DNA from 2 places in the Ensifer sp. ENS02 genome. Region 1 is predicted to be linked to the other one. Evidence: predicted binding sites of a transcription regulator. Region 1 holds the regulator's gene; the other holds the start of a gene.
What was found. Region 1 encodes LexA, which represses DNA repair genes until DNA is damaged. Its sites were predicted from a motif close to TGTTCNNNNTGTGTTCNG; they were not measured.
Positions count from the first base shown of each region.

Region 2: IB262_RS16935 (helicase-related protein) is a predicted target of LexA. The motif match lies at 5,191-5,208, and genes of this name have one in related genera.

Region 1 covers NZ_JACVAO010000009.1:314,298-324,359, reverse strand. The annotation lists gene IB262_RS21170 (hypothetical protein) at 1-195, opposite strand, end outside; gene IB262_RS21165 (hypothetical protein) at 323-940, opposite strand; gene IB262_RS21160 (hypothetical protein) at 1,279-1,575, shown strand; gene lexA (transcriptional repressor LexA) at 1,812-2,534, shown strand; gene IB262_RS21150 (hypothetical protein) at 2,623-2,955, opposite strand; tRNA gene IB262_RS21145 (tRNA-Cys) at 3,165-3,238, opposite strand; gene IB262_RS21140 (thermonuclease family protein) at 3,391-4,125, opposite strand; gene IB262_RS21135 (hypothetical protein) at 4,347-4,640, opposite strand; tRNA gene IB262_RS21130 (tRNA-Asn) at 4,800-4,874, shown strand; gene IB262_RS21125 (deoxyribodipyrimidine photo-lyase) at 4,973-6,436, shown strand; gene IB262_RS21120 (cyclopropane-fatty-acyl-phospholipid synthase family protein) at 6,522-7,775, shown strand; gene IB262_RS21115 (SMR family transporter) at 7,854-8,225, shown strand; gene IB262_RS21110 (SMR family transporter) at 8,212-8,538, shown strand; gene IB262_RS21105 (SDR family NAD(P)-dependent oxidoreductase) at 8,526-9,368, opposite strand; gene IB262_RS21100 (cysteine synthase A) at 9,673-10,062, shown strand, end outside.
Region 2 covers NZ_JACVAO010000007.1:248,310-258,371, reverse strand. The annotation lists gene IB262_RS16970 (glutathione S-transferase family protein) at 1-637, shown strand, start outside; gene rpmF (50S ribosomal protein L32) at 783-968, shown strand; gene IB262_RS16960 (membrane protein) at 1,126-1,527, shown strand; gene phaR (polyhydroxyalkanoate synthesis repressor PhaR) at 1,622-2,200, opposite strand; gene IB262_RS16950 (acetyl-CoA C-acetyltransferase) at 2,424-3,605, shown strand; gene IB262_RS16945 (hypothetical protein) at 3,618-3,977, shown strand; gene IB262_RS16940 (beta-ketoacyl-ACP reductase) at 3,995-4,720, shown strand; gene IB262_RS16935 (helicase-related protein) at 5,374-8,439, shown strand; gene IB262_RS16930 (RNA-binding S4 domain-containing protein) at 8,448-8,861, shown strand; gene fdxA (ferredoxin FdxA) at 9,132-9,470, shown strand; gene IB262_RS16920 (CarD family transcriptional regulator) at 9,881-10,062, shown strand, end outside.

The sequences.
Region 1 (10,062 bases):
CTCGGAGCCCTTGGGATAGAACCCAAGGCGCAAGGTGACCCCGCCGTCGAATACCGACGAGATGAAGCAGGAGCCCTCCATCGAGGTGTCGGATGCAACGGTCCAGCCGTCGACATCCTTCCACTTGATGATTTCGGACTCCTCAGCCGCGGCCGATCCCGCGGCGATCAGACAGCTTACCAATCCGACCAGCAATCTACGCATGCAAAACCCCCGTTTGCCCGCATTTTGATAGGTCCCCCCGTCACTGTCGAGGGTGCCTAGCCGATCCCAGGCAATATTTTAGGAATATTCACCTCTCTGCGGCAAGCGGACGCGCCCATCACATGGCGAAAGGATCTTTCGACGACTTGGTCTGGCCGCCGCCGGCAAAGGGATCGTTGTTCGGCGCATTGCCACCGGCGCCCGCAAAGGGATCGTTCGCCGCTCCCTGACCGCCATTCGGGATCAAGGCGCTCACCGCCTCCTGGCACTTGAACATCTCGCTTACCGCCTTCATCGAATCACGCAGGCTGAGGCTCGCGACGACGCGCCCCTCGAAGGCCAGCGCCAAGGTGTTTTTGCGAACGAATTCGGTAAAGAAGTCGGTGTTGGAAAAGTTGACGACAAGGGCCTTGGCTCCGGTCAGATCAACACCGAACGCAACGGCCGGCCACTGACGACCACGGTCGAGCTGCAAGGCAACATCGTATTCCCGCTGCGGCTCGATGGATTTCCATTCGGCATTGCCGATCGAAAGAAACGCCAGGTTCGTCGATCCCCGCGGATAAAAGCCGATACGAAGGATAGCGCCGGCGTCATAGCTCGTCGCCGCGTAACACGAGCCTCCCAGGGAAGGATCGGATCCCACCGTCCAGGCGTTGATCCGTTTCCAGATATTCGAACGCCCTTCTTCAGCAGACGCCGCTCCAGCCGTGAGCAACAGGCCGAGCACCACCAACGACAATCTATGCATGCAACCACCCCACTTTCCACGCAAAGTTATCTTTTTTTAGAGGCCTGTCGAGACGGTGAAGGCCCTTCCCCGCAGGGATTTTTGCGCGCCCCAGGCCCGATGCGAAAGCTGGCAGCTCCGATGCATTCTCCGCGCCGGTCCATAAAGAACGGCCGAGACGAGGTTGAGATGGAGCGGCTGGCGCAAATCAGCCACAGCCTGCGGGCAAAGAGCTGTTGAACAAGGCAGAGTGATCGCCATGCTTGCTGGACTTCGGAACGAAAGCGCGGTTCACATCGTTTACCACCCCGTAGTCCCACCCCTTCATCAAGTGGACGATCACCGTGCTTGCCGCCCTGCTTCTCGCTTCGATAGTCGCATCGCCCAATATGCCTGACGTCAAGCTCAGTGCCGCGACGGTGGATGAACTCCAGACCGATTTCGAACGGGCCGTGCCGTGCCATCAGATCGATGGACGCAATGTTTGGAAGGGCGCGCTCGCGTTCTACATCCAGTCCTTCGTTTATGACGGCGATACGCCCGTTGCGACCGATGCGGCCGACGCAGTGCTTCCGGAAGACAACAGCGCCGAAACGGTGAAGGAGTTCGAAGACGCCTGCTCGGCCTCGCAAGCGACTTAAGTCTCTCCGCGAAGAGAGCCGCGATTCGTTCGAATCACGCGCGCGACCGGCCTGCCCGGCGCTGTTTTGGGACGCAACCGTCGCCGAAAACCGCCCCGCTCCCGCAAAAGTGACCAATCGCCCCCCACAGAAGCAGCCAATTGCCTGAATTCACGGAATTTTAGGCACTTGCGGAACACATATGGAACAGATAGTGTCTGTTCTTGATTTGTTTCACGCCTCTGGAGCGACGTGCCATGCTGACCCGCAAGCAACAGGAATTGCTTCTGTTCATCCACGAACGCATGAAGGAGTCGGGCGTACCGCCGTCTTTCGATGAAATGAAGGATGCGCTCGACCTGGCGTCGAAGTCCGGCATTCACCGTTTGATCACGGCGCTCGAAGAACGCGGGTTCATTCGCCGGTTGCCGAACCGGGCGCGCGCGCTCGAAGTCATCAAGCTTCCGGAAGCCTACGCCGCCGGCCAGCAACAGCCGCGCAGAGGCTTCTCGCCGAGCGTGATCGAGGGCAGCCTCGGAAAGCCGCCGGCCGCCGCTCCTGCCACGCCGAAGCCGGCGCCGGTCGCCGAAAGCACGTCTGTTTCCGTCCCGGTGATGGGGCGCATCGCTGCCGGCGTGCCGATCTCGGCGATCCAGAACAACACTCATGACATTACCGTCCCGCTCGACATGATCGGCAGCGGCGAGCATTACGCCCTCGAAGTAAAGGGTGATTCGATGATCGAGGCCGGCATCTTCGACGGCGACACGGTGATCATCCGCAACGGCAACTCGGCCAATCCCGGCGACATCATCGTGGCGCTCGTGGACGACGAGGAAGCGACGCTGAAGCGCTTCCGTCGCAAGGGCGCGTCGATTGCGCTCGAAGCGGCCAACCCCGCCTACGAGACGCGCATTTTCGGACCGGATCGCGTGAAGATCCAGGGCAAGCTCGTCGGGCTGATCCGCCGCTACCATTGAATTCCAGGCAGAACGCCGAATCAAAAGAGCCTCGCCACTGAAAGTGGCGAGGCTCTTTCCATTTAAGGCGACCTGAAATCCAGATCGCTTATTCGTGGATCGTGTATTCGCCGAGTTCGCAGAGATCCTGCGTGTCCTCGGTCGTATCGAGGGCCGAGCCTTCCTCGAACTCGAATCGCATGTCGTATTTGCAGACGTCCCGCCCGTCGGCAATGGTGATCTCCATGCTCTCGCCGGGGTTCAGGACCTGCCGACCGAAAACATCGTCTTCCCATTCATTGACGCCGACCGGCGACGTATAGAAATTCGTCAGTACCGCGCCGGTGTTGTTCTTCAGCTGGAAAACCAGGTCGTCCGCGCGCGCCTCAATAGCGGTCGCAGCAAAACACGCCAACGCCGTCAGGATCAGTCTCTTTTTCATTGATGCCATTGCCTCCGTTCTTAATGTTGACGGACGCTACCGATGCGGTTGATCTCAGCGGAGTCATCGTTCCCCCTCTACCGAATTCACCGAAGCGATAAGATCCGACGGAGGCATAGGAGACGTGGCTTGCGCGGACGTGGGGTCGCGAATATTACCGCGCTGCCCTAAGGCAGAACGTCAAACCAAACTTAACGAGGTGAGATTTTTGGAGGCCTCGCCCGGAATTGAACCGGGGTACAAGGATTTGCAGTCCTCTGCGTCACCACTCCGCCACGAGGCCTCACAGCTCGGATAACCAAGCGTTGGCGCGGATTTAGAATGATTGCAGAAAAACCGCAAGAGGCATTTTCTGAAAAACGCGCCGTCGATTTGCAGGACGGATACTTTCCACAGAACGATCGACGATGTCCGCCGATCGTCTCCCAGCTGATCTCAGCACCAGGGCGTCGGGCGCCCTTCCCACGGCCGCACGAGCCCCTCGGAAACGAGTACACGTCCAAGAGATTGGTCACCGCGGGTGACCAGGCGCAGTTTCTCGCCGGCCTTGGCATCTGATCGCCCTCCCGCCGAGATCAGCCTGAAGTCGCCTGCATTCAGCAATTCGCGCAGGCGCTGCTTGGCGTAGAAGCCGCGCGAACGCTCCTTGTCGCAGCTTGCCTGGCGGATTCGCGGCGCATCGACATCGGCGACGTGGATCGTCTCGCCATGGAAGACGAAGGTCGCGCCATCGATCACGCAGTTGTCGTTGCGAATGCCGCAAAAATAGAACTGATCGGTACGGATGGATGCCGTCTTCACCTCTTCATTCGGCCGCACGAGAGGGGTTGGCGGCGTGACGCCGACATTCACCGACGGCACCGGGGCGGCCAGGGCAACCTTCGTCGCCGGGTTGGGCTTCGGATTCGGTTTGTGCCTATCCGCCTGCTGGGCAACGCGCTCCTGCGCTTCAGGAACCGCGCGCTGAGGCTTCGGCTTCGTTTCCGATCGCGATGCAAAGGCCATGACATCGGAAACCACCGGCCAGTGCCGCAACTCGGCGCGATGGTCGTAGACCATGACGCCGCCAAGGGTGAGCGCTGCGGCCAGATACCACGGCGCCATGCCGCCCTGTTTGCTGGTGCTTCGGCCCGAACTGCGGCGTCGACGTTTCGTAGTGGCTTTGGCCATCGGTTCCCATCCTGATTCGAGACCGCATTATGCGTTTGATGGGTTGCCGAAAAGTTTTCGAGGGCACCCCAACAGAGGGGAAGACCGCGAGGAACCGGTCATTCGCCTGCGCGGCCACGGCCCTTGTTGAGAGATTCGGAATTGGTACGTGACGGCCGCGAGGAACCGAAAACTGCCGACCGCCCTGCCTCGACAACAAGATCGTTAAATCGGCGTCCGGCTCAGGAGCCGTTCGAGGAGTTGGCCTTCCCGCGCCAGCGCGCCCACCAGACGGCCAGACGACGACGGCGGCGGCGAACCGAGGGAATGTCGTGGGAAAGCACGATCAGGCCCAACGGTATCATCCAGAAGCCCAGCACGGGCAAGAAACCGAGAAAACCACAAAACACCAGCAGCGAACCCAGCAGGATGCGCAGCAGGGGCGAGTCGGGCAACGCGATACGCCATTTTCCCAGCACGATCTGTCGTGTTTGCGGATCAATGCCGAAATGCGTCTGCTTCCTGTTTTTATTCATCATTCCCTATCCGGCGTGTTTTCCCACAATTGGGGACTTCTCCACAGCCTCGCAACGGAACTTGTCATTTTTTTTGAAAAAAGCGCTTGGCAAATCAGAAAAGCATGCGTATTAGCAGCCTCACTTCTGAAGCGCACAGCACAACAGCGGCGCGGATGATCCCTGGTAGCTCAGCGGTAGAGCATTCGACTGTTAATCGACAGGTCGCCGGTTCGAATCCGGCCCGGGGAGCCACTTTCTAAAAGAGCCATTTGCAGCGATGCGAATGGCTCTTTTTCATTTTGCACCTATGTTCTTCAGGTGATCAATCCCCAACCTCCCGATGGTTCTTCATGACAAAGGCCGCGGCGCCGCCCATCATCGTCTGGTTCCGCAAGGATCTCCGCCTGGCCGACAATCGCGCCCTCTCGGCTGCCGCAGGCGAGGCAGCCGTCATTCCCCTCTATATTCGCGAACCCGCCGACAGCGGCAACGGTCCGCTCGGGGCAGCGCAGGCGTGGTGGCTGCACCATTCGCTCGAGGCCTTGGGCGCAAGTCTCGCGCGGCAAGCTTCTCGCCTCGTTCTTCGATCAGGCGCGCCGCTTGACGTGATTGTCGAGATTGCGCGCGCAAGCGGTGCGGAGCGCATCTACTGGAACCGGCGCTACGACCCGAACGGCATCGCCACGGATACCGCGCTCAAGAAGGCGCTGGCCGAGCGGGGAATCATCGCGGAGAGCTTTGCAGGACAATTGCTGCATGAGCCCATGCGGCTGCTGACGACGACGGGCGGCCCCTACCGCGTGTTCACGCCGTTCTGGCGCGCGCTCGAACTAAAAAACGAGCTGGCACCGCCGATCGACCGGCCGCACCATATCGCAGCCCCTGGAGCATGGCCGCGATCGGAACGCCTTGACGACTGGTCGCTGCTGCCGACGAAACCGGACTGGGCGGCGACATTCAGCGAGGTCTGGACGCCGGGCGAAGACGGTGCGGCCACCCGTCTCGAAGAATTCGTCGATGAGAAGCTCGACGCCTACAAACGCTGCCGCGACATTCCCGACGCGGATGGTACATCCCTGTTGTCGCCTCATCTCGCCTTTGGCGAAATTTCGCCTGCGCAGGCCTGGCATGCGGCAGCTGGGCCCCAGGCCGATAGCGGCGAAGGGGCGGCCACCTTCCGCAAGGAACTCGCCTGGCGCGAATTCTCCTATCATCTGCTGTTTCATTATCCGGAGCTTGGCCGCCGCAACCTCGACCGTCGATTCGACCGCTTCCATTGGCTGAACGACGAGGACGATTTCACCCGCTGGACCAGCGGGCTCACCGGATACCCGATCGTCGATGCCGGCATGCGCCAGCTATGGCGCCACGGCTACATGCACAATCGCGTTCGCATGATTGTCGCCTCCTTTCTCATCAAGGACCTGCTCGTCGACTGGCGCAAGGGAGAAGCCTGGTTCCGTGACACGCTGGTCGACGCGGATCCGGCCAACAATGCCGCAAGCTGGCAATGGGTCGCCGGATCGGGCGCGGACGCCGCACCGTTCTTCCGCATCTTCAACCCGGTCCTGCAAGGGGAGAAATTCGATCCCGACGGTCTCTATGTGAAGCGCTTCGTGCCAGAGCTGGAGCGCCTCCACCCGCGCTATGTCCATCGCCCCTTTGCAGCGCCCGCCACGGCCCTTGCCGAAGCCGGCATCGAACTCGGCACAACCTACCCGAATCCGATCATCGATCATGCCCTTGCCCGCGATCGGGCACTGGCAGCCTTCCGGCAGATCACAAGCGCACCGGGAGTTTCCGAGGAGACGTAGAGCCTCCGGTAGAATTCCTCAGTTGGCGTCTCGCCCGATTGCGGCTAGGCTCACGTTACGGATGCAACAGCTGAGGGGGTGGTGTATGCGTAACCTGGAAGCCGATTTTGCTGCATATGCCGGTGCGGTGGAGCTATCTTCCGAAAATCTGGCGACGGCCGTGCGGGATTTTCCGCTCAAGGCGCGCATGGTGCTTGGCGCCCTGGTGCACCTTCAAGTGGGAACGTTGATGCTCGCCACGCCAGACGGCCGCAGGCTGGTGATCAAAGGCGCCAGGGCCGGCCCCAGCGCCATCCTCAACCTCAACAACTGGAACCTGCCGCAGCGTGCTATCTCGGGCGGCACCATCGGGGCTGCAGAAAGCTACATCGACGGCGACTGGGACAGTCCCGATGTCGGCGCCTTTCTCGAACTGTTCCTCGTCAACGCCGAAATCGGCAGGAATTTTCCAAACCGTGCGCGCGGGCTCCTGCGCCTTTTCGACAAGTTCCTGCACTGGCGCAATGCCAACACCCACTCCGGCGCGCGCCGCAACATCTCGGCCCATTACGACCTCGGCAACGCCTTCTACAGCGAATGGCTGGATCCGAGCATGACCTATTCGTCTGCGCTTTATGCAACGGGCGCCAATGATCTTCGCTCAGCGCAGAAAGCCAAATACCGCGCGCTCGCGGAAGCGACGAACCTGCGCACCGGCGATCATGTGCTTGAGATCGGCTGCGGCTGGGGCGGCTTTGCCGAATTTGCGGCAACGGAAATCGGCTGCAAGGTCACCGGGCTGACGATCAGCCGCGAGCAACTGGCCTTCGCACGCGAACGCATGCAGCGTGCGGGCCTTGCCGACCGGGTCGAATTGAAGTTCCAGGACTATCGTGAAGAAAGGGGCACCTATGACCGCATCGTCTCGATCGAGATGTTCGAGGCCGTCGGCGAAAAATTCTGGGCAACCTATTTCTCGCAGCTGAAGCGGTGCCTGAAACCCGGGGGCAAGGCCGGACTGCAGATCATCACGATCAAACCCGAATCCTACGAGGAGTATCGTTCCAATCCGGATTTCATCCAGAAATACGTCTTCCCGGGCGGCATGCTGCCAACGCGCGAGCATCTGGTCGAGCTTGGCCGCAATGTCGGCCTGCGGATGATCAACGACTTCGGCTTTGGCGTCGACTATGCCCGCACACTCGGCGAATGGCGGGAGCGGTTCTGGGCGGTCTGGAACAGGATCGAGCCGCTCGGCTTCGACCTGCGCTTCAAGCGGCTGTGGGAGTTCTACTTCTACTACTGCGAGGCCGGGTTCCGTGCCCGCAACATCGACGTCCGGCAGATCGTCTTCGAGTGAAGCGCACGGCGCGTCTTTACCGCGTCACCCGTAGCGCTTAAGAGGCGGTCGATCCAAGTTTCTGTTCAAAGGTACAGCATGCGTCTTGCATGGTTTTTCCTCGCGCTCGCCATCGCGACCGAAGTGGTGGGCCTGACGGTGATGAAGGCCGCTTCCGAAAGCGGCTCCTATCTCGGCCACATCGTCATGTATGTCTCGATCGCACTCTCCTACGTCTTCCTGGCAAAGGCGGTGAAGACGATATCGGTCGGCGTCGCCTATGCGATCTGGGAAGGTTCGGGCGTCGCCATCATCACCCTGGTTTCGGTTTTCGTCTTCGGCCATGTGCTGACCGGACGCGAAATGCTCGGGCTTTCGATGGCGATCGTCGGCATCCTGCTCGTCAATGCCGGCGAGTATCATGATGAGGACGAGGCAGCGCGTGAAGGAGCCGCCGATGAGCGCGCCTAGCATCTACTTCGTTCTCGCGGTCGTGGCCGGCATCCTCGATATTGCGGCCAACCTCGCCTCGACGAAATCGGAAGGGTTCGCCCGCCGCGGCTGGGGCATCCTTTCGATTCTGCTGGTGCTCGCCGCCTTTGCCTTCCTGGCGGAAGCCATCAAGGGCATGGAGCTCGCCATCGCCTATGCCGTACTTGGCGCAACCGGGATCTTCGGGACGGCCATCTGCGGCCGCTTCCTGTTCGGTCAGAAGCTGAAGCCGATCGGCTGGGTCGGACTGGCGCTCATCTTCGGCGCGGTGCTGGTGCTTCACACCGCCTGACGGGGACGGCCGCCGGGTCCGGCGCGCTTCTGTCCTTCCATGGCCTCCGCCTTGCCGCGGGTCAGCCAGTTCAGCAGGCGGAAATAGAGGCTGTAGGGCAGCAGGTCCATGAGCTTCACCGCGTAGGCAAACCGGCGTGGGAAGGCAATTTCGAACCTTCGCGACTTCAGGCCGGCAACGATGCGCCTTGCCGCCTCTTCACTGTTCACCGGCGCCGGTCGGAGAAAGCGAATGCGCGCGGTCCCGGGCGTATCGACGAAGCCGGGGCTGATGATCTGCAGCCGGACGCCGAGCCGGTCGAGATCGAACTTCAGGCTTTCCGCCATATTGATCAGCGCGGCCTTGGTGGCGCCATAGGCGGCACTGGTCGGCAGTCCGCCGTAGCCGGCTACCGACGAGACAATGGCGATGTGTCCGTACCCCTGCGTCTTCATGTGGTCCACCGCCGGCAAGAGACAGTTGACGACGCCGTTGAGGTTGACGGCAAAGCTCTTCTCGAAGGCCTCGCGGTGAAGCTCGTCTCCGCGCACCGGCAGCGCGACCCCGGCGTTCAGCACCACGAGCGAAAGGTGCCCGTGATCATATTCGATCGCCGCCATCACCCGCTCCATGTCGGCAGGGTCGGTGACATCGCCGTCGAGCACGGTGATCCGCCCTTCGCTTGCTGCTTCATGCTGCAGGTCCACGAGCCTGTCGTGGTTTCTCGCCGTCACGACGACGGAATAGCCTTCCCGCACCAGCGCGAGCGCCAGTGCCCGCCCGGTTCCCGAGCTTGCGCCCGTCACCCAAGCCAGTTTCTGTTCCGATTTCGTAGATTGAATACTCATCACTCACTCCTCGGCACGCGCCGGGAAACACGTACGCATCTCCTTCTGTGGGCGAAAAATGACTTGCCCGGCCCTTCTTCGCGGCAGCGCTCCTTGCCGCCGGCTCTCGCAGTCCCTGGAGACGATTTTTGTTCGGGACAGAGCGACGGCGAAACGCTATTTCTTGCCTGAAGTGCAGGCTGAGCCGAAAACACGCCAACATTTCGGCGGTCCCGGAACGTTGTCGATATTCGCTGGCCGCCGTTCGCTTTTACCTGGTACGTGCCGCCTTACCGCGGTGCCTGTCCTCAAACACGAGGTTCTGAAAATGGCCATTCTCCCGTCCGTGCTCGAAGCAATCGGAAACACGCCTCTGATCCGGCTGAAATCCGTATCCGACGCGACAGGCTGCACGATCCTCGGCAAGGCCGAGTTTCTGAACCCCGGACAATCGGTGAAGGACCGCGCGGCGCTCTGGATCATTCGCCATGCGGAGCGCACCGGCCAGTTGCGGCCGGGCGGTGTCATCGTCGAAGGCACGGCCGGCAATACCGGCATCGGCCTGGCGCTGGTCGGCCAGGCGCTCGGCTACCGCACCGTCATCGTCATTCCGGAAACCCAGAGCCAGGAAAAGAAGGACGCCCTGCGGCTGCTCGGCGCCGAGCTGGTCGAAGTGCCGGCCGTTCCCTACAAGAACCCCAACAACTACGTGAAGATC
Region 2 (10,062 bases), on a different contig from region 1:
TACACTCTATGTCGGCAACAAGAACTATTCGTCCTGGTCGATGCGGCCATGGATCGCGATGACGGCAGTCGGCATCGATTTCTCGGACGTGGTCATTCCGTTCGATTTCGCCGCCGGCAATCCGGAGATCCGGGCGATCTCGCCGACCGGAAAGGTGCCGCTGCTGCGCCACGGGGACCTGCTTATCTGGGAATCGCTGGCGATCATCGAATATGTCGCCGAACTCTTTCCCGACGCCGGGCTGTGGCCGGCCGACCCTCAGGCGCGCGCCCGGGCGCGCAGCTATTCGATGGAGATGCTGTCCGGTTTTCGCGCTCTGCGTGGTGCCTGCCCGATGAACATCCGTCGGCCAAAGCAGGCGCTGGACGTTGGCGCGGACGTCCGCGCGGACGTGGCACGTATCGAGCAGATCTGGACGGAGGCGCTTGCGCGTTCCGGTGGCCCGTTCCTCTTCGGGTCCTTCAGCGCGGCCGATGCGATGTACGCGCCTGTGGTTAACCGCTTCGACGTCTACGATCTCGTTGCGGATCGAGAAACGCTCGGCTACATGAACCGCGTGAAGGCACATCCGGCGTTCCTGAAATGGGAGGAGGCCGCCCGCGCAGAGCCGTGGGTCGTCGCCGAAGACGAGGTCTGAAAAGGTCGAGTCGAAAAATTGCCCGTGGGGACTGGTCAAACGGCAGTTGTCCATGTATAAGCGCGCCAAATTTCCGTGATTAACATCTGTTTTACACGGCCATTTCGGCTGCTGAACAGTGTTTGCCCGATAAGTGGAGAATGAAATGGCTGTACCTAAAAGAAAAACGAGCCCGTCCAAGCGTGGCATGCGCCGTTCGGCTGACGCTCTGAAGACCCCGACCTACGTCGAAGACAAGAACTCCGGCGAACTGCGTCGCCCGCACCACATCGACCTGAAGACCGGCATGTACCGTGGCCGTCAGGTTCTGACCCCGAAGGAAAGCGCATAAGCGTTTCCGTTCGCGGATTAGGTTCAAAGGGCTGGCTCTGCCGGCCCTTTTGTTTTGCATCTGACATGATCTTGCTTGGACGCCGTGGTATCGCTGGCGCCTTGCGTGACGACGCCGCATATACATGGTCCACCATAAACGCGGTCAAGGAGTTCTGATGCTTGCTGCCATACCGCTGCTGATCCTACCTTTTGCAATCTACAATCTCGCGATGATCGGAATGTTCGGCGGCCTCGCCGGCCTGAACGCCGACATGGTGTCGCTCTCCATGCTATCAGGCGCGACCTGGACGATGCGCTTCGGCGACCTTCTGATCGTCGGCGCCCTGCTGCTGCTCTTCGTCGAATTGCTGAAAGCGACGCGCACGAGCAGCCGCGCACTGATGGATCATCTGCTCTCGATGATCCTGTTCATCGTCTTTTTGATCGAATTTCTGCTGCTCGCACCGGCGGCAACGCAGCTCTTCTTCATCCTGATGACCATCAGCTTCATCGATGTTATCGCCGGCTTTGCCGTGTCGATGCGCTCGGCCGGCCGGGACGTGTCGATCGGCCTCTAGGTCCAGACGGTTCGGGGCGACGCCGCCCCGATTTCCGCGATCTCTGTTCAGGTGAGGTGAAGGCAGGAACCGTATTCCTGCCTGGTGGTCCTGCCTAGCCGAGATTGTCGAGCTTGGTCTGGAGCGCGCGAAGCTGCTCCTTCAGCTCGTCGATATCCTTGGCTTCGGCCTTCTTCGTTTCCTTCACGGGCGGCGCGGTGATGAAGGGCGAAAACATCTGCATGGCCTGATGGAACATCTCGGTGTTGCGACGCACCTGCTCTTCGACAAGTTGCAGCGGAACCTGCAGGTTTTTGCCGAGCGGCGTGTCGCCGAAGGCCTTGTTGATCTGCTCGCGCATCTGCGACTGCTGCTCGGTGAAAGCCTGCATCGAGTGTTCGAGATAGCTCGGCACCACCATCTGCATCTGGTCGCCGTAGAACGAGATCAGTTGGCGCAGGAAGGAGATCGGCAGCAGCGTGTTGCCGGTCTTGGACTCCTGCTCGAAGATGATCTGCGTCAGCACGGAATGGGTGATGTCCTCGCCGGATTTTGCATCCTGAACGATGAAGTCCTCACCCTTCTTCACCATCACAGCCAGGTCGTCGAGCGTGACATAGGTGCTGGTCCCGGTGTTGTAGAGCCGCCGGTTCGCATATTTTTTGATAACGATCTGGCCTTCGTGCTTCGCCATCAGGGTCTCCTCTCCCCCATCATCCCGTCTTTATTGCGTTTTTCAGAGTATCCGCAAAAGCGCGCCGCTGACAATGTCTTTGTGCGTTGCGGCGACGCAAGTGCAAAATCTTGCGGTTGCGTTTTAGGTGACGCTTTTGTGGCACTGCATCAAGGCGTTTGACTTGCGTCGCGCGCTTTGCCAGTCTGCCTGCATTAGGCAAGAAGATCTGAGGAAACGTCCCATGAGCAATCCCTCCATCGTGATCGCCAGCGCCGGCCGCACCGCGGTCGGTTCCTTCAACGGTGCCTTTGGCAATACGCCGGCGCATGAACTTGGCGCTGCCGTCATCAAGGGCGTGCTCGAGCGCGCAGGCGTCGAGGCTGCCGAGGTCGACGAGGTGATCCTCGGCCAGGTGCTGCAGGCAGGCGAAGGCCAGAACCCGGCGCGCCAGGCGGCGATGAAGGCGGGCGTTCCTCAGGAAAAGACCGCCTGGGGCATGAACCAGCTCTGCGGCTCGGGCCTGCGCGCCGTCGCGCTCGGCATGCAGCAGATTGCAACCGGTGATGCTGAGATCATCGTCGCCGGCGGCATGGAGTCCATGTCGATGGCGCCGCATTGCTCGCATCTTCGCGGCGGCGTGAAGATGGGCGACTTCAAGATGATCGACACGATGATCAAGGACGGCCTGACCGACGCCTTCTACGGTTATCACATGGGCATCACCGCCGAGAACGTCGCTCGCCAGTGGCAGCTCAGCCGCGAGGAGCAGGATGCGTTCGCGCTCGCCTCACAGAACAAGGCCGAAGCCGCCCAGAAGGCCGGGCGCTTTGCCGACGAGATCATTCCCTTCATCGTCAAGGGCCGCAAGGGCGACGTCACCGTCGACCAGGACGAATATATCCGCCATGGCGCAACGCTCGACCAGATGACGAAGCTGCGCCCCGCCTTCGACAAGGAAGGCACGGTCACCGCCGGCAACGCTTCCGGCCTCAATGACGGCGCCGCAGCCACCCTGCTGATGACCGAGGCGCAGGCCTCCAAGCGCGGCATCCAGCCGCTCGCCCGTATCGTTTCCTGGGCAACCGCCGGCGTCGATCCGCAGGTCATGGGCACCGGCCCGATCCCGGCGTCGCGCAAGGCGTTGGCAAGGGCCGGCTGGGCGATCGGCGATGTCGAGCTGGTGGAGGCCAACGAAGCCTTCGCTGCCCAGGCCTGCGCGGTCAATAAAGATCTCGGCTGGGATCCGTCGATCGTCAACGTCAATGGCGGCGCGATCGCCATCGGTCACCCGATCGGCGCTTCCGGCGCCCGCGTGCTCAACACGCTGCTTTTCGAAATGAAGCGCCGCGGCGTTTCCAAGGGGCTTGCAACCCTCTGCATCGGCGGCGGCATGGGCGTCGCCATGTGTGTCGAGCGGCTCTGACGGTCTGGCGGCATGAACAGCGCCAGGTGGGTTCCATTTTCCCTGCTTCTGGCCGGTTCGCCGATCGTTTCTGCACATGCCAATCCCGCGCCTCTCGACGAGGCGCGGCTGGTAGAGTGCATGCTGGAACATACGACTTCTGACGAGGAGAGTGTTTTCAAGGACGTGATGGTCGCGGCCTTGAGAGATGACGGCGGCGCATTGAAGGTTTCGCTGGAGCAGCTCTCCGCGGTGATGATGGGTCTCGCGCTGGAGAAGTGCGAGGTGGCTCTGTCCGCGCTGACTACGCCGCAGTTTCAAGCGGCCGCCGGGCTCTACGGGCAACAGGTCGGCGAAAAGCTGATGAAGAAGGCATTCGAAAAACTGAACTGATCAAGTGGGAGGCGCATATGAGCAGGGTAGCATTGGTCACGGGTGGGTCGCGCGGCATTGGCGCGGCAATTTCCATCGCACTCAAGAATGCCGGCTACAAGGTGGCTGCCAACTATGCCGGCAATGACGAGAAGGCTCAGGCCTTCAAGCAGGAAACCGGCATCCCGGTCTACAAATGGGACGTTTCCAACTATCAGGCCTGTGCCGAGGGCATCGCCAAGGTCGAGGCCGATCTCGGTCCGGTCGATGTGCTCGTCAACAATGCCGGCATCACCCGCGATGCCATGTTTCACAAGATGACGCCGGAGCAATGGGGTGAGGTGATCGGCACCAACCTCACCGGTCTCTTCAACATGACGCATCCGCTCTGGTCGGCCATGCGCGACCGTGGCTTCGGTCGCGTCATCAACATCTCGTCGATCAATGGCCAGAAGGGCCAGATGGGTCAGGCCAACTATTCGGCGGCCAAGGCCGGCGATCTCGGCTTCACCAAGGCGCTCGCCCAGGAAGGGGCTGCCAAGGGCATTACCGTGAACGCGATCTGCCCCGGCTATATCGGCACGGAGATGGTGCGGGCGGTGCCGGAGAAGGTGCTCAACGAGCGCATCATCCCGCAGATCCCGGTCGGCCGCCTCGGCGAACCGGAAGAAATCGCCCGCTGCGTGGTGTTCCTCGCCTCCGACGATGCCGGCTTCATCACCGGCTCGACGATTTCGGCGAACGGCGGACAGTTTTTCGTCTGAGCATCAGACAAGCCGAACATTACCGGACGGCGCCTTTCGAGGCGCCGTTTCCATGCGGCGGCAGCGCTGAGAATCCCGCTCGAAATCCTGAAGTTGCGCTGGCAGTTCCGTTGCCGGAGTGGGGCGTAGACACTATATCTTGTGGAGAACAAAGGTGGAATGACGCGCGGTCTGCGAGTCGCTGCCGAATGTTCCCGCACTGGTCGCGACTCTAAACTGCGATTCTCATTCTCTCACTTGGGTGAATCCCTGACGAATTTCGTGAAAAATTTTCCAGGCTTTCCAGAGTCTTGGATTCGGAATCCTTGGACCTGTCAGGCAATGGCAGAGCCGGGATTGTTGCGCGCCAAAGGGCCTGATGCGCGGAATCAGCTCCAGATTCAGCATGTGGTGCAACGTTCGGCGTTGAAATCTATATGTAGTCGTGAACATACAGTGAATCACAATGAGTCGTCGATTCGTCGCCGATTTGTTCCACGGCTGTTCCAATTGTCGATTGCGCCGACCACAACAGGTGGTGCAATGGGCTAAGAGATGCCAAGCGATGGTTTTAGTTGTCGGCGCCCCTTGCGTTTGGCTCGGTGCGTGGGCATGTGTTTGCCGCCAGCGTGAAAAGACGCTGCCGTAATTTCTGAATGCCCGGGATCGATGACGTGTCCGTTCACCCCATGATCCTGAGCGGCCGCGGTGTCACCGCGGTGCTCGGGCCTACCAATACCGGCAAGACGCACTACGCGATCGAGCGCATGATTGCGCACGACAGCGGCGTCATCGGCCTGCCGCTGCGGCTTCTCGCGCGCGAGGTCTATACGCGCCTGGTCGAAAGGGTCGGCCACCACAATGTCGCGCTGATCACCGGCGAGGAAAAGATCACCCCGCATCGCGCGCGCTATTCGGTCTGCACCGTCGAGGCCATGCCGCGCGAGACGACGGCGTCCTTCGTCGCGATCGATGAAGTGCAGCTTGCCGGAGATCTCGAGCGCGGCCATATCTTCACCGACCGGATCCTGCACCTGCGGGGTCGCGGCGAGACGCTGCTGCTCGGTGCCGGAACGATGCGGCCGATCCTCGAGCAGTTGCTGCCCGGCATCACCGTCGTCGAGCGGCCGCGCATGTCGCAATTGCTCTATGCGGGTTCGAAGAAGATAACCCGACTGCCGCACCGCACGGCAATCGTCGCCTTCTCTGCCGACGAGGTCTATGCGATCGCCGAGCTGATCCGCCGCCAGCGTGGCGGTGCCGCCGTCGTGCTCGGCGCGCTGTCGCCGCGCACGCGCAATGCGCAGGTGGCGCTCTACCAGGAAGGTGACGTCGAATACCTGGTCGCGACCGACGCGATCGGCATGGGCCTCAATCTCGACGTCGACCACGTCGCCTTCGCGCAGGACCGCAAGTTCGACGGCTATCAGTTCCGCAATCTCAACCCGGCCGAACTCGCGCAGATCGCCGGCCGCGCCGGCCGGCACTTGCGTGACGGTACGTTCGGTGTGACCGGCCGCGTCGATCCCTTCGACAACGAGCTGGTCCACCGTATCGAGGCGCATGAATTCGATCCGGTGAAGGTGCTGCAATGGCGCTCGAAGGCGTTCGACTACGCGTCGATTGCCGCTCTGAAGAAGAGTCTTGAGGCCGCGCCGACGGTTCCCGGCCTTGCCCGGGCGCTACCTGCAGTAGACCAGCAGGCGTTCGAGCATTTGGCCCGCTACCCTGAGGTCGTCGACATCACGACCAATGCCGAGCGGGTGGAAAAACTGTGGGAAGCCTGCGCGCTGCCGGACTATCGGCGCATTACACCGGCTCAACATGCCGACTTGATCTCGACGATCTACGCGGATCTTGTCCGCCGCGGTACCGTAAACGAAGATTTCATGGCCGAGCAGGTCAGGCGGGCCGATCATACGGACGGTGAGATCGACACACTTTCGGCGCGAATCGCGCAGATCAGGACATGGACTTATGTGTCGAACCGGCCGGGATGGCTGGCCGATCCGACACACTGGCAAGAAAAGACGCGGGAAATTGAAGATCGATTATCCGACGCACTACATGAACGGTTGACGAAACGCTTTGTTGATCGCAGGACATCTGTGCTCATGAAGCGCCTGAGAGAGAATGCTATGCTGGAAGCTGAAATCAGTGTGAATGGTGATGTCTTCGTTGAAGGTCATCACGTAGGACAACTAACCGGTTTCCGGTTTACGCTGGCGACCGGCGGCGATGGCCCGGATGCCAAGGCTGTGCAGGGTGCTGCCCAGAAGGCGCTGGCGCTCGAGTTTGAGGCACGCGCCGCGCGGCTGCATGCTTCCGGCAACAACGACCTGGCGCTTTCGTCGGATGGTCTTGTGCGCTGGCTCGGCGATCCCGTCGCCCGTCTGACGGCAAGCGACCACGTCATGCGCCCGCGCGTCATCCTGCTGGCCGACGATCAGCTGCAGGCGAACGCCCGCGAGCACGTTCTGGCGCGCATCGAGCGTTTCGTGAACCATCACATCGGAACGGTCTTGAAGCCGCTCGACGATATTTCGCGCGCTGAAGATCTCGAAGGTCTCGCCAAGGGCCTCGCGTTCCAGCTCGTCGAAAACCTCGGCGTGCTGTTCCGCCGCGATGTCGCAGACGACGTCAAGTCGCTCGACCAGGACGGTCGCGCTTCGATCCGCAAGTACGGCGTTCGCTTCGGCGCCTACCACATCTTCCTGCCGGCGCTCCTGAAGCCGGCTCCGGCTGAACTCATCACGCTCCTCTGGGCGTTGAAGAACGACGGCCTCGACAAGCCCGGCTATGGCGACCTCATCCCGATGCTCGCCGCCGGCCGTACGTCTGTCGTTACCGATCCGTCTTTCGAGCGGACCTTCTACAAGCTCGCCGGTTTCCGCTTCCTCGGAAAGCGTGCGGTGCGCATCGATATCCTCGAGCGCCTCGCTGACCTCATCCGACCGCTCCTTCAGTGGAAGCCGGGCACGCAGCCGCGTCCGGAAGGCGCCTATGACGGCCGCCGCTTTACTGCGACCACCTCCATGCTCTCGATCCTCGGTGCAACGCCCGACGACATGGAAGAGATCCTGAAGGGCCTCGGCTACCGCGCAGACAGCGTCAAGGCCGAGGAGGCCCAGGCCTTCCTCATGGGTCAGGATGGTGGTGCTGCCGTTGCTGCCGCCGCTTCCGAACCGGTCGCTGCCGTTGATGACGCCGATGCCGGCGACAGTGCGGCAGAAGCCGAGACTGCAGTCGTCGAGGCACCTGCTGCCGAGGCCGAAAAGGCCGAAGCTGACGTTGCCGTCGCTGCCGACGGGGCCCAGCCTGCTGAGGCTCAGGTGACCGAGACCCAAGTGACGGAGACCGGCGAGCCGGTCGAAGCCAAGCCCGTTCTGCTCTGGCGTCCTGGCACCCGTCAGGACAACCAGCGCCAGGGCGGTGGCCGCCACGAGGGCGACCAGCGTCGCGGCGGTCAGCGCCACGGGCGTGGCCAGGGCCAGGGCCAGGGCGAAGGACGTGAAGGCGGGCGTAAGGGTGGTCAGCAGGCGCGTGGCAAGCGCCATGACGGTGGCAAGCCGGAAGGCGGCCTGCGCCAGGATCGCGGCGAGCGTCATGATCGTCACGACCGCGGCGGCAAGCCGGGTCAGGGCAAATTCGAGGCGCGTCCGCCGCGTCGCGAAAAGCCGGTGGATCCGGATTCGCCCTTCGCCAAGCTTGCTGCTCTCAAGGAGCAGATGAAGAAGTAAGGTAGACCATGGAAAAACAGCCTGCGTCCAACCCGGCATCGCGCCAGCGTCTCGACAAGTGGCTGTTTTTCACGCGGCTGATCAAATCCCGATCGCTTGCGCAAAAGGCGATCGAGGGTGGCCGTGTCGCCGTCAACGACGAGCGCGTGACGCAGTCGTCGTTTCAATTGAAGACGGGCGATATGCTCGAACTTGCGCTCGACCGGCGCAGTCTGATCGTCCGGGTCGTGGGCCCGGGTGAGCGGCGCGGTCCCTATGAGGAAGCGCGTCTGCTTTACGACGATCTGACGCCAGAGCAGCCGAAGGAGAAGTTGTCGGCCTACGAGCTTGCCACGCGCGAGCGCGGAGCGGGCCGGCCGACGAAGAAGGAGCGGCGGGAAACCGATCGGCTAAAGCCCGATTTCGATCCGCGCGAGGACTGATAGGCGCCGCGAACCCTGCCCGCCGCTGGCTGTAAAACACGAGGCGCTTTTGCGCGACAGCCTTTAGAAAACTCTGCCTTTGCCGTGGCGTTTCGCGCATTGAATATTCTTGCAAAGGGTCCATAAAGCCTTTACCTGACAGACCCACGTTGGGTGCATCGGGTTTGCTTCGGCAGCTATGCGCGCCGGACATTCCTAGCATGCGCGGACGACGAGCATCACCATTGATTGCCGTCTGCCATCAAACGTGAGCATTGGCTGGAGTACCTCATGACGTATGTCGTGACCGACAATTGCATTCGCTGCAAGTATACCGACTGTGTTGAAGTCTGCCCCGTGGACTGCTTCTACGAGGGTGAGAATTTCCTCGTCATTCATCCCGACGAGTGCATCGATTGTGGCGTTTGCGAGCCGGAATGTCCTGCCGAGGCGATCAAGCCGGATACCGAGCCGGGTCTTGATATGTGGCTGAAACTGAACGCGGATTTCGCTTCGAAGTGGCCGAACATCACCGTCAAGCGCGATCCGATGCCGGAAGCGAAGGAGATGGACGGCGTCGAAGGCAAGTACGAGAAGTTCTTCTCGACCGAGCCGGGCCAGGGCGACTGAGACGAAGCGGTCGCCGCCGTTCGTCGAGGCTGACGAAGCAAAGCTGCCCCCGGGCGCAAAGCTGGGGAAAACACGAGCCGCGCTCGCAGTTGCGAGAATGGTGGCTTGATGGCTGCCATGCAGCAAATTATTGATTTCGGCACTTTTTTGTGATAGGTTCCTTCTACTGATCCACAGAGGGTGTTTTTGCGCGCCCGAAAACCATCACGAAAGCAAACGATCTCCAAAACGCGGTTTCTCCCTAGTACGCAACGTGGCGTTGCTCTGTTGTGACCGCATTTTATGAGGCTGTTTGCATTCCTTGGACGGACCAGGATGTACCCACCCGGCGGTATCCCCGTCTATCCCGGGCCTCACTGACCCGGCCCCGGCCAGAATGGCCGGCGCGAAACAGGGAGTTTTTGAAACGAATGACGACCCAGCAGAAAAAATCTTCGACACGCCAGGGCTTCAAGACCGGTGAATCGATCGTCTATCCGGCCCACGGCGTTGGCCAGATCGTGGCGATCGAAGAGCAGGAAGTCGCCGGCATGAAGCTTGAGCTTTTTGTCATCGATTTCGAGAAGGACAAGATGCGCCTGAAAGTGCCAGT